DNA from 4 places in the Mesorhizobium sp. M0317 genome. Region 4 is predicted to be linked to each of the others. Evidence: riboswitches for the same ligand, from Rfam matches in the RefSeq annotation. Region 4 holds a riboswitch; each other region holds the start of a gene.
What was found. A riboswitch is a leader RNA that binds a small molecule or an ion and turns the genes downstream of it on or off. The one in region 4 is predicted to bind cobalamin.

Region 1: it holds a riboswitch for cobalamin, as region 4 does, so the genes downstream of both, metE (5-methyltetrahydropteroyltriglutamate--homocysteine S-methyltransferase) here and NKI88_RS08205 (aromatic ring-hydroxylating oxygenase subunit alpha) in region 4, are expected to answer to the same signal.
Region 2: it holds a riboswitch for cobalamin, as region 4 does, so the genes downstream of both, NKI88_RS25035 (DUF1636 family protein) here and NKI88_RS08205 (aromatic ring-hydroxylating oxygenase subunit alpha) in region 4, are expected to answer to the same signal.
Region 3: it holds a riboswitch for cobalamin, as region 4 does, so the genes downstream of both, NKI88_RS24790 (CbtB domain-containing protein) here and NKI88_RS08205 (aromatic ring-hydroxylating oxygenase subunit alpha) in region 4, are expected to answer to the same signal.

What each region holds. Positions count from the first base shown of each region.
Region 1 covers NZ_JAMYRV010000029.1:11,080-15,170, reverse strand. Annotated here, with positions in the region: gene NKI88_RS19830 (cytochrome-c peroxidase) at 1-126, shown strand, start outside; gene metE (5-methyltetrahydropteroyltriglutamate--homocysteine S-methyltransferase) at 560-2,908, opposite strand; cobalamin riboswitch at 3,003-3,199, opposite strand; gene NKI88_RS19820 (adenosine kinase) at 3,608-4,091, opposite strand, start outside.
Region 2 covers NZ_JAMYRV010000043.1:58,613-62,703, reverse strand. Annotated here, with positions in the region: partial or broken gene NKI88_RS25045 (cobaltochelatase subunit CobN) at 1-1,273, opposite strand, end outside; gene cobW (cobalamin biosynthesis protein CobW) at 1,292-2,344, opposite strand; gene NKI88_RS25035 (DUF1636 family protein) at 2,347-2,772, opposite strand; cobalamin riboswitch at 2,811-3,015, opposite strand; gene NKI88_RS25030 (DUF6348 family protein) at 3,074-3,766, opposite strand; gene NKI88_RS25025 (winged helix-turn-helix domain-containing protein) at 3,796-4,091, opposite strand, start outside.
Region 3 covers NZ_JAMYRV010000043.1:10,285-14,375, forward strand. Annotated here, with positions in the region: gene cbiB (adenosylcobinamide-phosphate synthase CbiB) at 1-818, shown strand, start outside; gene cobO (cob(I)yrinic acid a,c-diamide adenosyltransferase) at 965-1,579, opposite strand; gene cobU (bifunctional adenosylcobinamide kinase/adenosylcobinamide-phosphate guanylyltransferase) at 1,581-2,093, opposite strand; gene NKI88_RS24785 (CbtA family protein) at 2,086-2,889, opposite strand; gene NKI88_RS24790 (CbtB domain-containing protein) at 2,905-3,084, opposite strand; cobalamin riboswitch at 3,121-3,317, opposite strand; gene NKI88_RS24795 (gamma-glutamylcyclotransferase) at 3,385-4,077, opposite strand.
Region 4 covers NZ_JAMYRV010000007.1:28,651-32,741, forward strand. Annotated here, with positions in the region: gene NKI88_RS08185 (ABC transporter ATP-binding protein) at 1-857, shown strand, start outside; gene NKI88_RS08190 (DUF680 domain-containing protein) at 931-1,164, opposite strand; gene NKI88_RS08195 (DUF680 domain-containing protein) at 1,236-1,439, opposite strand; gene NKI88_RS08200 (DUF680 domain-containing protein) at 1,506-1,712, opposite strand; cobalamin riboswitch at 2,212-2,413, shown strand; gene NKI88_RS08205 (aromatic ring-hydroxylating oxygenase subunit alpha) at 2,531-3,778, shown strand; gene NKI88_RS08210 (FAD-binding oxidoreductase) at 3,816-4,091, shown strand, end outside.

The DNA.
Region 1 (4,091 bases), on a different contig from region 4:
GAAGTTGACCTGCTTGTTGCCTTCCTCAACTCGCTGACCGGAGAGGCACCTGACGTCGCCTATCCCATCTTACCCTCAGAAACGGCGACAACGCCCCGGCCTGTAACGCAGATCTCAGGAAAATAAGGGCCAACTGGCCGCGGACTCGCAATCGAAAATGATTGGCGATTTTTACTTGGCGACACGAATTGCGACGTCCATCTCCGAATTGGCGGGACGCTAGCGATACCCGAACCCTGCCACCTCGCCCGTAGTCTGCGCGATCAACTGGGGGCGGACAGACGCAGCACCATACATTGTCCTGAGCGAACGCGCCAAGCAGTCTACTTTGAGAAACGACGCGTGTCCGATTTGTTCGAGGCGCGGGGCCTGTATGTCCCCAAGGAACCAATATTATAGCGTAGTGCCACATTTATATTTCTGCGGGATTAAGACACGTGCCGTAGGGAAATTGCACATTTGCGCCGAGTGGCTCATTTCCAAGAGTGTGCCGGTTTGGCATGTTCACGGCCGACAGGAGCCAGCCGGTAGCTCACCACACGGTGAGGAAGGAGAAGCCTCAGGCCACTTTCTCCCGGAGCGCGCGCGCTGCAGCGACCATGTTAATGAGGGCAGGGCGGACCTCCTCCCACTTGCGTGTTTTGAGGCCACAGTCCGGGTTTACCCACAGTTGGCCGTCGGACAGTCGCTCGCGGGCAAGCATGATTAGGTCCGAAATCTCGCCGACTTCCGGGACGCGTGGTGAGTGAATATCATAGACGCCAGGACCGATTTCGTTCGGATATTTGGAGCTCGTGAAGGCGTCCAACAGTTCCATCTTCGAGCGCGACGTCTCAATCGAAATGACATCCGCATCCATTCCAGCGATCGCGTGAATGATCTCGTTGAACTCCGAATAGCACATGTGGGTATGAATTTGAGTCGCGTCCTTTACACCCGTTGAAGCGATCCGGAAACATTCGACAGCCCAGTCGAGATAGACTTTCCAGTCAGATTGGCGCAGTGGCAATCCTTCGCGAAACGCGGCCTCATCGATCTGGACCATCCTTGCGCCGGATCTTTCGAGATCCGTCACTTCGTCGCGGATGGCGAGCGCGATCTGGCGGCAGGCTTCGGAGCGGGGTACGTCGTCGCGAACAAAAGACCAGTTGAGAATGGTGACTGGGCCTGTGAGCATTCCCTTCACGGGCTTTTCCGTAAGCGACTGGGCGAATTGCCACCAGCGCACTGTCATCGGATTGCGCCTCGATACGTCGCCGAAAATGATGGGGGGACGCACGTAGCGCGACCCATAGCTTTGTACCCAGGCATGCTGGGTGAGCGCGAAGCCGGACAACTGCTCGCCGAAATGCTGTACCATGTCGTTTCGCTCGAACTCACCATGCACCAGCACGTCCAGCCCGATCTCTTCCTGCCAGCGAATTGCAGCCTCGATCTCCTTCTTCAGGAACGTCTCATAGTCGACATAGCTCAGCTGGCCCTTCGCATGAGCGGCCCGCGCCTTGCGTACCTGCGGCGTCTGCGGGAAGGACCCGATGGTCGTCGTCGGGAACGGCGGCAGCCCGAGTGAGCCGGCCTGGACTCTGGAGCGCTCGCCAAAAGCGCTCTCTCGTCGCTTCGCGCTGTCCTCAATGCTAGCGATCCGCCCCTGAACAAGCGGGTCATGGATCCTCGTGGATGTCACGCGCGTGGCGGCAGCCTCGGCAGACGCTTTCAACGCGCCTGCCACCGCATCCCTGCCTTGGGACAGGGCCCGGGCCAGCAAGACCAGCTCGTCGGTCTTCTGGGCCGCGAAGGCGAGCCACGACCTGATGTCCGCGTCGAGTTCCGTCTCCATGCGCAGATCAATCGGCACATGCAGCATCGAGCAAGAAGGCGCGATCTCGACGCGGTCCAAGGGCCAGCCGGCGACGATCGGTTTGATGCGGTCGAGAATGGCGGGCAGGTTCGCACGCCAGACGTTGCGGCCATCGATCAAGCCGAGCGAGAGCACCAGATCCTTCGGAGCGAGCCGACCCACCGTTTCCAGCTGCTCGGGAGCGCGCACGAGATCAATATGCAGGCCGGCCAGGGGCAGAGAAATCGCGGTTTCGAGATTGTCTCCCAGCGACCCGAAATACGTAGCCAGCATGATCTTCAGCTCGGGCGCGGCTTTCGACAGCTGGCCATAGGCGAATTCGAACGCAGCTCGTTCGTTCGGGTTCAGATCGAGGACAAGCGCTGGCTCATCGATCTGCACCCAGTCGGCTCCCGACAGCTTCAGCCTCTCCAGAAGCTGCTCGTAAACCGGCAGCAGCCGCGGTAGGAGCGCGATGGGACCGAACCCCTCGGCAGGCGATTTCGCCAGCTTGAGGAAGGTGATGGGTCCAAGGATGACTGGGCGTGTGTGAATGCCGAGAGCTTTAGCCTCGAGGAAGTAATCGACCGGCTTCGATGACGAGAGGGCGAACGTCTGATCATCATCGAGTTCCGGCACAATGTAGTGGTAGTTGGTGTCAAACCACTTGGTCATTTCCATCGCGGTTACACCAGGTCCATGAGCCTCCTCCTGGTAACCAGCGTGTCCACAATCCTCCGTCTGACCCTGGTTGCCGCGCGCCATTGCGAAGTAGATGTCAAGTGGGACCTCGCCGCTATTCCAGCCGTAACGGGATGGAACGGCCCCGACCATGGCTGCGGTGTCGAGCACATGGTCGTAAAGCGAGAAGTCGTTCGACGGGATTTTCGACACGCCGCGATCGCGCTGCTCTTCCCAGCTAGCGGCACGGAGCGCCTTCGACGTCGTGAGAAGGTCGCCAGCGGACGATGTTCCGGACCAGTAGCTTTCAAGGGCGAATTTCAGTTCTCGCCGACGACCGAAGCGCGGCACGCCGAGCGTTGCTACAGGAATTTGCTGAGAGACAGTCATGTCATACCCCGATGATTGGGGCGTCGGTGACAAGGAAGGCGCTAGCAGGCCGGCATCAACGCCGGGTTGCAGCGGCCACCGAGACACCCCGCCCGTGGACGTAATTCGCGTGGCAGGTCTCCTGGCTCGCGGGGTCATAGCCTCTACCCGTCTTCCTGAGGGTATTCGCCTCAGTGACGTGTGTTGGCTCGCCGCTAACAGTTGCGGGGGCAGCGCCGGCATCGCACCGGCTTCCCTCTTAGCTCCGCTGCGGCAGCGCCGCACGCGAGAACCACGACACGCAGACAATCACAGCAGTTCGCTCTTTTGTCAATGACGCATAACGAAATGTTTATGTCGTTATGTGATCGCGCTTTTACGCCTTTGTCTAGCATTGTGAAATATTCAGTCTGCTGCCCGCATTCGGCATCGTGGGACGTGATCGCAAGTCAAGTCCGACGGACGCCGCGAGTTCTCCGTTACCTCAGGAACCTTACTGGCCTTCCCCAAGCTGAGCTTCTGGAAAATGCTGGTGACGATCTGGATGACGGTGAATGCCGTCATGGCAAGCACGCCTTGCACCGCTCCTCCAGCGAGCTTCACGGCAGCAGCATGGGTCAGTTCTCCGAAGCGAATGGCTGTCGCTATCAGCGAGCTTTGACACAGTTCCGCCACTGCGGTCATCGCGTCAGTAGGGCGGCTGGTTAGTTGCCGGCGCATCTACAGCAACCCAGCCCCTTCCGCCTCGCGGCGCAAATTCTGCCTTGGCCTTGGGCCGATCTGCTGGATCACCAGGCCGGCCGCCAGCGAGCCAAGGTCGCCGCAGGTCTTGAGGTTGCGGCCCTGCGTGTAGCCATGCAGGAAACCGGCGGCGTAGAGGTCGCCGGCGCCGGTGGTGTCGACCAACTCCTTGATGGCGGTCGCCTCGATGACCACGGTCTCGTCGCCGCGCACGATCACCGAGCCTTTTTCGGAACGGGTGACGGCGGCAATCTTGCAGTCCTTGCGGATCTGAGCCAGCGCCTCGTCGAAGGATTTTGTCTGGTAGAGCGACTTGATCTCGTGGCTGTTGGCAAAGACGATGTCGACAGTGCCCGAGCGCATCAGCTCGAGGAACTCGTCCCGGTAGCGGTCGACGCAGAACGAATCCGACAACGTCATCGACACTTCGCGTCCGGCCTCGTGTGCGAGCTTCGCCGTCTGC
Region 2 (4,091 bases), on a different contig from region 4:
CGCGATCCGGTTCCGGGCGGTTGGCGAAGGCGCGGTGGCCGAGCGCCGGGTCGGTCTCGCTCTCGCCCTTGAAGGAAATCGCGCCGGCGAGGATGCGGCCGTCGAGTTCGGGCAGCACGACATGCATGGCGAGGTCGGCGGGCGCCAGGCCGCGCTGGTTGTTGTCCCAGACGTCGCGGCGGGTGGTGGCGACGATGACCTGGAAGACAGGCACGCCGGCGCGGTCGAACAAGGTTTCGACGCCCGGTTCGGCGCCGGAAGCGAAGGCGGTCGCGGTGATGATGGCGGCGGGGTTGAGCGAGGCCAGTGCGGTTTCGACGAAGGCCAGCGACGTCGGGTCCTTCAGGCTGGAGACGAAGATCGGGATCGGTCTCATGCCGCGCTGGCGGAGTGCATCAAAGAGGGCATCGATTGGCGCGACATCGGCGGCCAGCAGCATCGAGCGGTAGAAGAGGATGGGGATAATGGGAGGGTTGATGTTGTCTGCGCCGAGTTCCCGCCCACCCCCCTCTGTCCTGCCGGACATCTCCCCCGCAAGGGGGGAGATTGATCTGTCGTCAACGGTTTCGCCAATCTTAGATGACCCAGACAGCTTCCTGTTCAACGGGGCCGAAGAGGAGCCGGCTTTGGTGACGGCTGATCTCCCCCCTTGAGGGGGAGATGTCCGGTAGGACAAAGGGGGGTGTGACGGAACGCCGACATCGGCAAATTCGACCACGCCGCAGCAAGGCTCATAAAACCCGGCTTTCGGCACGCTGACCGGCTCAGCCGCCGCCGCATCCTGCCCAGCCAACCACGCCAGCCGCTGCATCAGCGCTACCATATTCTCCGGCCCGCCCTCGCGGAAATAGCCCAGCAGGCCGTCCAGTTCCTCGCGCGGCAGCGTCGAGGCTTCGATCAGCCTGAGGTCCTCGTCATGGCTTTCACCAGGCAGCAGCGCCAGCTTGATGCCACGTTCGCGAGCAGTCACCGCGAGTTGGTCGCAGCCATAGCGCCACCAGTCATAGCCGCCGAGGATGCGCACCAAGATCACCTTGGCCTGGCGGGCGACGCTGTCGATCCAGAGGTCCACGGACATGGGATGACGCAGGTCGCGCAACGCCGCCAGCCGCATCGACGGCAGGCGGGCGGCATCGGCCTTCCAGGCCGCCGCGAGGCCGGCGAGGTCGCTGTCGGTGAAGGACAGCGCCACGATATCCGCCGGCGTCTGCCGGAGATCAACCGGCTCGGCGAGATCGTCGAGCGAGGCGGAGGTCGTGGTGAGTATGTGCATCGCGGCTCGTGCCTGAGATCAACCGGCGAGTATACGCTCGATCGCCGGACGGTTCAGCCCCTTCAGGCCAATGACGACGAGACGCGAGCGGCGATCGTCCTCGGCCGTCCAGGCGCGGTCATAGTAATGGTTGACGCGTGGGCCGACGGCCTGCAGCAAAAGCCGCATCGGCTTGCCGCCGACATCGACGAAGCCTTTTACACGCAACACGTTTTCCTGTTCGGCGGCGGTGGCGACGCGCTTGGCCAGGTCGTCGGGATTGGCGATCGAGGGGATGTCGACGATGAAGGTGTCGAAATCGTCATGCTCATGATCGAAAGCGCCGTCGTGATGCGACTTGCGGTTCTCGATGTCGTCTTCGACGGCGAGACCGAGGCCAAGCAGCACCGACGGGTCGACCTTGCCATGCGCAGTCGGCACGATTTTTACCGCGCGGGCGGAATGTTCATTGATGATGGCGTTGGCGCGGGCCGAACCGGGGGCGTCCATCAGATCGCTCTTCGACAGGATGATCAAATCGGCGCAGGCGATCTGGTCCTCGAACACTTCTTCGACAGGATCGTCATGGTCGAGCGTCTCGTCCTGAGCGCGCTGTGCCTGCAAAGCGTCCATGTCGTTGGCGACGCGGCCTTCGGCCAGCGCCGGGCCGTCTACCACGGCGATGACACCGTCGACGGTTACCCGGCTCTTCACGCTCGGCCACTGGAACGCCTGGACCAGCGGCTTGGGCAGAGCCAGGCCCGAGGTCTCGATCAGGATGTGGTCAACCTTCGGTGTCAGCGCGAGGATCTTGTCGAGGGCGGGCACGAAATCGTCGGCGACTGTACAGCAGATGCAGCCATTGGCCAGTTCGACGATGTTTTCCTCGGGGCAGGTGTCGATGCCGCAGCCTTTCAGGATTTCCCCGTCGATGCCGATGTCGCCGAACTCGTTGACGATGATGGCGATGCGCTTGCCGCCGGCATTTTCCAGGAGATGGCGGACCAGCGTCGTCTTGCCGGCGCCGAGGAAGCCTGTAACGACAGTGCAGGGAACACGGGAGAGGTTGGCGGCCGGGTTTGAAGCGTTCATCGTCAGTCCTTCAGCATGTCGAGGGGTGGGATGCGGGCAACGAGGCCGCGCTTGAGGCTATCGGGCCGGCCGCGCCACGGGATGAGGCCGTCGGCCGAAGTCGCGAAGAGCTTTGCGCCGGTAACGAGGTCGGCGCCGCTGGTTGCGGTCAGATCGCCGAAGACATAGCTCCAGCAGCCATCGCGCAGGATCGCGGCGCTGAGGCGGCGCTTGCAATTGCCGAGACATTCGGCGGTGCGGACCCGGATATCGCCGGCAGCGGCGCGGCGTGTGTCCTCAGCCAGCAATTCGCCGGCGCGCGGATGGGCGTCGGAACCGGTCTCATCGCGGCAGGAGGCGCAGACGATGACGGTCACGCCGGTCAGGGCGTCGTTGTCCCCGGACGCAATGTCCGCTGTGCCAGCCGAAAAACTGCTGTTCTGGTCCAAAAACCGTGCTCCTTGCCCGGAAACCCGCCAGGCGATCGGATACTTTGTCTCAGACGGCAGGTCTCCTGGCTCGCGGGTCGTCGCCTTGGTTAGCCGCCTTCCCGGTGTTACCCAGTGGCTTTCGGCCTTGGCTCGTCGCTTACAGTTGCGGGGACAGCCGCGGATTTGGGACCGAAATCCCGCACCGCATTCCCTCTTGGCCCTTGCCGTTGCGGGCAGGGGACCGTCTGCAGCGGATTTAGGCTTTTGCGGGCGGCGGTGTCAACGCACGGCTACGACATGGCGATGTCGGCAGGGGCTGTCATGTCCCGGCTTCCGGCAGTGCCAGGATGACCTGTCGGATAGCTTGATAGCCATCGCTATAGTCCCAGTCATGACCGACAGCCAGATTCTGTCCCTCATGCCAAACCGCGTTGTCCAGAAGGACTTCGGCACTAATCAGCGTGCCCTTCAAGCCTGCCAGAAAGGTCCGGACAAAATGGCTTCCGGGGGGTACCGAAGCTGTGAACAGCTTTTCCAGCTTGGCATAGAATGCTGGATAGCCTGGTGTCAGCGAGCATAGCTCGGTTGTGGCCTGGGAAATGACCGGGCCGCTATAGATTTTCCAGCGGGCATCTTTTCGCCAGATCTTCCAACTGGCGCTGCTTCGCTGCCAAAGCTCTATTTCGGCCTGCATGTTCTCGCAGACGTGATCGGCCAGTCCCTCAATGGCCACATGGAAAACACCACGGAGAAACTTTTCAAACGCCTGGTTCAGTTCCTGTTCGCGCGTGTCGCCGAAGCCAGCAAAGGATTCAATGACCGGCTGAACATCAAGCAGCGGAGAAAAAATGTAGATTTCCAGGACCAGCCGGTCAGAACTCGTCTCGAACACCTCAGCCTCAAACCGAAGCTGCTTCGATTGGAGCATGACGTCCCTATCTCTGCGGACTGCATCTATTCCATGCGCAATGAGGGCGCCATGGATCATGTCGAGCACTTTGTCCGATGCCATTGCACAACCTACGAGGCTTATTGAGGCGTCTATGACAGACGCTGCAAGGGTTGGCCATCTCTCTCGCTAGCCAATGCCGGCCCCAAATCGCCGGCGGGCGTCACTTCCATGCGCTCAAGTCCAAGCCAGCCCTGCATCTCCTTTAGTTCCTCAAAAAGCTGTGCGGTGGTCTCAGGCGGTGCGCCTGCTTCGGCGTAGGCGGCGTGGACGCGTAAGACACTCGCAGGCCGGTCGGCCTTGAGATCGACGCGGGCGACGATCCGGTCGCCGAGCAGGAAGGGCAGCACGTAGTAGCCATATTGGCGCTTTTCGGCCGGCGTGTAGA
Region 3 (4,091 bases), on a different contig from region 4:
GTCGCCGCCGCGGCGTGCAGGCGCTGCTGGTGATCGTGCTGGTGCCGGCGGCAATCGCCTTCATCGTGCAAATCCTGCTCTGGCAGCTCTTTCCTGCCGGCATGATCATCACGGCAATCCTGGCCTCGTCGCTGCTGTCGCAAAAGAGCCTTACCGAACATGTCGAGGCGGTGGCCGATTCGCTGGATACCGGCGGGCTGGCGCTCGGCCGCATTGCGGTTGCGCGCATCGTCGGTCGCGATCCAGAGAAGCTCGACCATGCCGGCGTCAGCCGCGCCGCCATCGAAAGCCTGGCCGAGAATTTCTCCGACGGCATCGTTGCGCCCGCCTTCTGGACAGGTGTCTGCGGTCTGGCCGGCGGCGTGGCCTACAAGGCCGCCAACACCGCCGATTCGATGATCGGCCACCGCACCCCGCACCACGAGGCCTTCGGCCGCGCGGCGGCACTCTTCGACGACTGGATCAACCTGCCGGCGTCCCGGCTGACCGCGTTGCTGATCGTTGCCGCCGCCTTTCTCGTTGACGGCGCCGATCCCCGCAACGCCTGGCAAGCAATGCGGCGCGACGCCAAAAAGCACCGCTCGCCCAATGCCGGCTGGCCGGAGGCGGCAATGGCCGGCGCACTCGGCCTGGCGCTCGCCGGCCCGCGCAGCTATGGCGGCGTTGTCGTCAACGATGCCTTCATGGGCGAAGGCGGCCGCCGCGAGGCGGAAAGTCTGGACATCAGGCGGGCGCTGAAACTTTATCAGGTCGCCGACTATCTGCTGATTGGGCTGTTCGGGTTGCTGTCGGCGGTGCTTATCGCGGCAACGTCCTGAGAGCTTACCGTCGCCTTCCTTTACCCTCCCCCTTGTGGGGAGGGTCGGCGCGCAGCGCCCGGGGGGGGGACTGCGCCCTACGAGAACCCACACCCCGCACCGCTTCGCGGATCGACCCTCCCCACAAGGGGGAGGGTACGAAACCCTCAAAACTCGATCCCCTGCTGCGCTTTCACGCCGGCCGAAAAATGATGCTTGGTCACGCCCATCTCCGTCACCAGATCCGCCGCCTCGACCAGCGCCGGCTTGGCGTTGCGGCCGGTGACGACGACATGCAGACCTTCGCGCCGCGCTTTCAGCGCCGCCACCACTCTGTCTAGATCGAGATAGTCGTAACGCAGCGCGATGTTCAGTTCGTCCAGCACGACGAGGCTGATCGAGGGATCGGCGATGAGCTCCAGCGCCTTGGCCCAGGCGGCTTCGGCCGCCTTAATGTCGCGCTTCAGATCCTGCGTCTCCCAGGTGAAACCCTCGCCCATCGTGTGCCAGACGACGCGGTCGCCGAACGCCGCGAAGGCATCCTTCTCGCCGGTGTGCCATTTGCCCTTGATGAACTGGACGATTCCGACGCGCTTGCCATAGCCGAGCATGCGCAGCGCCAGCCCGAAGGCAGCCGTGGTCTTGCCCTTGCCGGGTCCGGTGTTGACGATCAGCAGCCCCTTCTCGACCGTCTTTTCCGCGACCTCGGCGTCCTGCACCGCCTTGCGCTTGGCCATCTTGGCGCGATGGCGCTCTTCGTCTTTTGTGTCGATATCGGTCATCTCATTTCACCTTGAGCGGCAGCCCCGCCACCATCAGAAGCACCATATCAGCTACGACCGCGATCTGCTGGTTGAGCCGGCCGGCGGCATCGCGGAACCGGCGTGCCAGCGCATTGTCGGGCACGATGCCTTGTCCGACTTCGTTGGAGACCACGAACCACGGTCCGCGCGGCCGCGAAAGCACATCGGCCAGCCGCCGGCACTCCCCCTCCAGATCATGATCGGCCAGCATATGATTGGTTAGCCAAAGCGTCAGGCAGTCGACAAGCACCGGCTGGTTGTCCGGCAATGCCTCGAGCGCGCCTGCAAGATCAAGCGGGGCATCGATGGTCGCCCATCCCTCGCCGCGGCGCGAGCGGTGCTGCGCGATGCGCTCGCGCATTTCGCCGTCATTGGCTTGCGCGGTGGCGATATAGGCCCATGGCGGCAGCAACGCCGTCGCCAAAGTTTCGGCATGCGCGCACATGCCGGAGCGCGCACCGCCGATGATGAAGGTCAAACTGCGATCAGGCAAAGCTGTCGCGCAGGCTGGTCGCGGTGCCGGTGAAGCGCGCGCGCACTATGCCGACAACTGCGCCGAGCACCAGCCAGAACACCAGATTGGTCAGCGTCACCGCCACCACGAACTGATGATGCAGGCTCTCTGGGATCGGCGTTACGAAACTGTCAGGCTGCGGCGCGCCGACAATATGCGGGGCGACGATCAGGACGACGGCGAGCACGGTCAGGGGCGCCGACGTGCGGAAGGTGATAAGGGCAAGACCGATCGCCGTTGTCATCACCGTTGCCCACCACCAGATCTGGCGCTGTATGAGATCGGCCGCCGGCATTGCCGGCAGTTCCGGCGGCAGGCCGAGTCCCGGCGCCAGCGTGAACACGGCAAAGCCCGCCAGACCCCAGAACACGCCCTGGCGCCAGCTGCCGATGCCGCCGGCGAACTCGGAAACCGCCACCAGGACCAGCGCGAAGCCGATGCCGGTGACGATATTGGCGACGACACTGAAGGCGAAACGCTCGAAGCCGTCGGCCGGCGCCCAGCCTTCGTCCTCCGCCGGCGCGGCTGCTTCAGCCGGTGCTGCGCTGCTCACCGCATTTTCCGCCGGCGCGGCGGTGCTCATGGCATCGGTGTCCGCAGCGTTGGCGGCGGGCGCCGCGGCATGCTGATGCTCATGGCCGCCACCAGCCTTTTCGTAGACCTCCGCCTTGAGGATCAGCGGCACGGTGGCGTAGGCCTGCATGCAGGCGAGAGCGACACCCGCCACGAGCCCTGCGATCGCCGCGATGAACACGACGTTGCGAAACAGGTTCATGATGTCAGATCCTCGTCAGTGGCAGGGAAACGCCATCGAATGGCGATAGTCGTGCGCCGCATTGTGGACCGCATCGATATGCGAGAAACCGACAACGCCGACGACGAAAATGCCCAGAAACACGCTAAGCACGAGCTGCATGAAGCGCGACTGCGAGGAGACGGAAGCGCCGAGGGAGACGGAAGCGGTATTCATATCTTGTCCTTTCGCCCTCCACCCGAGGGCATCGAAGTCAGTTCCCTGTCGCCGGCAGGTCTCCTGGCTCGCGGATCAGCGCCCTTCCCCACCTTCCCGAAGAAAAAATCCTCAGTGGCTTGGAGAGGACTACCGCACACAGTTGCGGGGGCAGCCACGGCATTGGGCCAACAAGTCAGCCCTCACCGCATTCCCTCTTGGTCCCTAACGGAACCGACGACATGCATGACTATAGGCTGAAACGGCCGCATCCGGCAAACCAAATTCCGCCGGCCAACAGCGCGAATGCGCCATGCGGCGTTACGGGTTCAACGCGGTGATCCGCTCGGCAACCAGCCGCTGCAGCCGCCACAGATGGCGATCGTGAATGCCGCGCTCTTCAAGGTTTTTCACCGTGTTGTAGAGATAGTCGGCGCCCGACCCCCAGTGCCCGCAGGACGTTGCCAGCCTTTCGACGACCTTGCCCTCGTCGAGCGGTCCTGAATAGGTCAGGCCGTTGCGGTTGATGACGAAGGCCAATGCCCTGAGCGGTCCGGCCTCGCTTGCAAGCTTGAGCATGCGCGGCCGGTAGCTTGTCGGCTTCAGCGTGACTTCGCGCCGGAAAAGCCGGCCCAACTGCTCGCGCCGGTTATTGTCGGTCAGCCGAAAGGCGACGCCCTTGCATTGTCCGCCACGGTCCAGCGCCATCATCAGGCCGGGGCTGTCCTTGGTGCCGCGCCAGCGCGTCATGTTCATGCAAAAGGACCGATGCCAGCCGCGCGCCAGCGCAACGCGGTCCTCGACATAATCTATTTCCGGTTTCCAGATCAGCGATCCATAGCCGAACAGCCATAGCGGTTCGCTGTCCGGGAGTTCGACCTGCAATTCATCCAGCAGCGCGTCATAGTCGGCTTCATCGAGATGCATCGCGTCCGGATCCGGCCCGGGGTCCCTGATCTCGCGCCAGCAGCGCGCGACCAGCTCCGGCGTAAGCGACATCTGTCGTGCGGCCACTTCCGAATCCCCCC
Region 4 (4,091 bases):
TCTATCCGCACATGACCGTCTACGACAACATGGCCTTCTCGATGAAGATCGGCAAGGAAAGCAAGGCTGAGATCGACAAGCGGGTGCGGCAGGCCGCCGAAATCCTGCAGCTGACCAAATATCTCGACCGCCTGCCCAAGGCGATGTCGGGCGGCCAGCGCCAGCGTGTCGCCATCGGTCGCGCCATCGTGCGCAATCCGAAAGTGTTCCTGTTCGACGAGCCGCTGTCGAATCTCGACGCGGCGCTGCGCGTCGCGACCCGCATCGAGATCGCCAAGCTCAAGGAATCGATGCCTGCCACGACCATGATCTACGTCACCCACGATCAGGTAGAAGCGATGACGCTCGCCGACCGCATCGTCGTGCTGAAGGATGGCCATATCGAGCAGGTCGGCACGCCGATGGACCTCTACAAGAAGCCCGGCAATCTGTTCGTTGCCCAGTTCATCGGCTCGCCGGCCATGAACATCCTGCCGGCGACAATCGACAGGACGGGCAACCCGACAATCGTCAGCCATGTCGGCGGCCGCAAGGCAACGGTGCCGATCGCAACGCCGGCGTCAGCAAAGGGTGCGGCAGTCAGCTTCGGCGTGCGGCCGGAGGATCTGTCGGCCGCCACCGGCGCGGAATATCTTTTCGAGGGCGTTGTGGACTATGTCGAGCAACTCGGCGAGGTGCAGCTTGTCTATGTCGATATCGGCCGCGCTGACCTGCCGTTGGTGACCAAGCTGCCCGGCAATGTCGAGGTCAAGCGCGGGGCAAAGCTGCGACTGACCGCGGATGCCGGGGACCTGCACATCTTCGACGCCGATGGGCACTCCTTCTCGCTCAAGCCGGTGGAAGTGAAGGCGGCTTGAGATAGCTGCGTCGTACAGGCAGTAAAAACGCGCGGCGGGCCAGGCCCGCCGCTCTTTTTTTAAGCTTCGGCTGTTAGTTGTTGCCGAACCGATCCCTGTCGCTGCTCTGAGGAACGAACTTCTGTTGGTCGTTCGACGAGTTCAGCAGCTTGTAGACCGCCGAGTTGGTGCCGGTCGACGAAGTGCGGGTGGTGTCGACGGCAGCGGCCGGCTGGTTGGCGCCATTGGAGCCATAATTGTCGCTGCCGGCAAAGGCAGCGCTCGAAACAGCCAGAACGGCTGCGGCGGCGAGAACGATCTTCTTCATTTTAGTCTCCTGAATTTTTCTGATGCCGCCAGCTGCAGCGAATAAGCCCGCCACGTGCTGGAAACCGGCTTTTAGCGGCCGAAAAGGTTACGGTCGGCACCGTGGGCAGGCGCCTGCTCGGCTGGAGCCGACTTCTCAACCGAAGCCGTATGGCCACTATCGGTCGACGTAATCGCAGGCTGGTTGGCGCCGTTCGAACCGTAGTTGTCGCTGCCGGCGAAAGCGCTGCCGGAGATGGCCAAAACGGCGGCGGCAGCAAGGATGATCTTTTTCATTTCAAATACTCCTGAATTTTTTGGGATCCCGAGAGCGACGGGTTAGCCGCCCTTCTTTGGTCGGGATCAGCGATTGCCGTAGAGGTCGCGGTCGGCGCCCTGAACGACAGGCTGCTTGTCAGCGTGCGCCGGCTTCTGAATGGAAGCCGTATACGAGCTGTCGACCGAGACGGCTGGCTGGTTCGCACCATTGGAACCGTAATTGTCGCTACCGGCGAAGGCGCTGCCGGTGATCGCCAAAACGGCTGCGGCAGTGAGGATGATCTTTTTCATTTTTAGTACTCCAGTTTGTCTGTCCGTCTAGCGGCGTGTCTTGGGAGGAATTCGCGTCGTTCGGACAGCCCCGATGTGGGAAAGCCATAGGCTGGTTTCCAATCACGAAGTTGTTCCGTGTGGACCACGGTCCTGCACCTTGAAATTGTGCCAGGAAGTTCCTCTATGGTCATTTATCGCATTGTTTTCAGTTGCTTATGTCGAACCGAGTGGTTCGCTCCGGTGTCGGTTTCCGGGCCGTCGTTCACACCGTCCTGCACGCATTGTCAACAGAAACGAACCGTTCGGTTCGATTAGAGATTGCTAATAGTAACTTTTCGATACCGTTGAGCCCTTTTTGCCCCCGATCGAACTGGATCCGCAGCGATTCGAAACGGCGATGATGGCGTCGCAAGAAACGTCTCAGCTCTTTGACCGGCGCCGGGGGGCGTATGCCGCGCGTGTCGCGCCGCATGGATACGATGTCGCTTTCATGCCGACGTCGCGATCGCTGCCGTGATTAGATGATCGCATCTCAGGTGCCGCTTCGTGACGACGCAGCGGAGAATTGGGAAGCCGGTCAGAATCCGGCGCTGCCCCCGCAACGGTGGTGGAGTTGAAGTCGCAACGGGAGACCACTGGGCAAGAGCCTGGGAAGGTGTCGCGATGGTCCGCAAGGACAACTCCAGAGCCCGGAAACCAGCCCGAGACGCATAGACTCGACTGATCGCGGTGGGCGGTCAAGAGGTGGATAGTGCATGTCCGGCGCCGCGCCGGCCTGCGTCCGATCCTTCCTCCATCACCACCAAGTTCAGTCCTTAAACCACGAGGACAGAACTATGGATACGCGCAACGACATGCTGAGGCTCCTGAACGGCCGCAAGCAAGGCTTTTCGCTGGAACAGCCCTTCTACACCGACCCGGACTATTTCAAGCTCGACATGGAGCTTATCTGGTATCGCGACTGGCTGTTCATCGGCCATGATTGCGAACTGCCGAAGCCCGGCAGCTATATCACCGTGCAGATCGGCGATTATCCGGTGGTGCTGGTCCGCGACCAGAAGGGCAACATCAACGCCTTTCACAATTCCTGCCGCCATCGCGGCAGCCGTGTCTGCAACACTGAGAAGGGCATGGCGGCAAAGCTTGTCTGCCCCTATCACCAGTGGACCTACGAGCTTGACGGCCGGCTGCTGTTTGCCCGCCAGATGGCCGACGGTTTCGACAAGAGCCAGTTCGGCCTGAAGCCCGTCGCCTGCGAGAGCGTCGGCGGCTACATCTTCATCTGCCTGGCGAAAGAACCTGCCGACTTTGCGCCGATGCGCGCCATGATAGAGCCCTACCTCAAGCCGCACCGGCTGAATGAAGCCAAGGTCGCCTTCGAGAGCACCATCATCGAGAAGGGCAACTGGAAGCTGGTCTGGGAAAACAACCGCGAATGCTATCACTGCGCCGGCAATCATCCGGAGCTGTGCAAGACATTCCCCGAAGCGCCGACGGTGACCGGCGTGCAGGGCGCCGACAGCGATCCGGAGATGCTGGCGCACTGGGCGAAATGCGAGACGGCGGGCCTGCCGAGCAAGTTCCGCATCGATCCGGCCGGGCAATACCGCGCCACCCGCGCGCCGCTGCTGCGCGATGCCGTCAGCTACACGATGTCGGGAAAGCGCGCGGTGACGAAGAACCTGTCCGACACTGTTGCCGCCGACCGCATCGGCACCTTGATGCACTACCACTATCCGACGACCTGGAACCACATCCTGATCGACCATGCGGTCACCTTCCGGGTGCTGCCGATCAGCGCCACGCAAACCGCGGTGACGACCAAGTGGCTGGTGCACAAGGATGCGGTCGAGGGCGTCGACTACAACCTTGAAGAGCTCACCCACGTTTGGACCGAGACCAACGACCAGGACCGCCGCATCGTCGAGGAAAACGCCTTCGGCATCCTGTCGCCGGCCTATGAGCCCGGCCCCTATTCGGAGCTGCATGAGGGCGGCGTGATCCAGTTCGTCGAATGGTACGCGGCCTTCATCGGCCCGCGCCTTGCCGAAGGCGGCCGGCCGGCGCTGCGCAACGTCGCGTGAGCTGGAGCAGGCGAGGAAGGACCGGAGGATGAATGCGATGACGGATCTTGGGCTCTATCGCCATCTTGACCAGATGGCGCCGTGGAACGATAGGCTGCAGGTGCTGGAAGTGATCGGCGTCAGCGACGAGGCGCCTGACGTCAAGACCTTCACCTTCCGCTCCGACAACCAGACCTGGTTCCGCTACAAGCCGGGCCAGTTCCTGACGCTGGAACTGCCGACACCGGACGGGCCGCTGATGCGCACCTATACGCTGTCGTCGTCACCATCGCGGCCGTTTTCGATCGCGGTGACGGTCAAGGCGCAGGCCGGC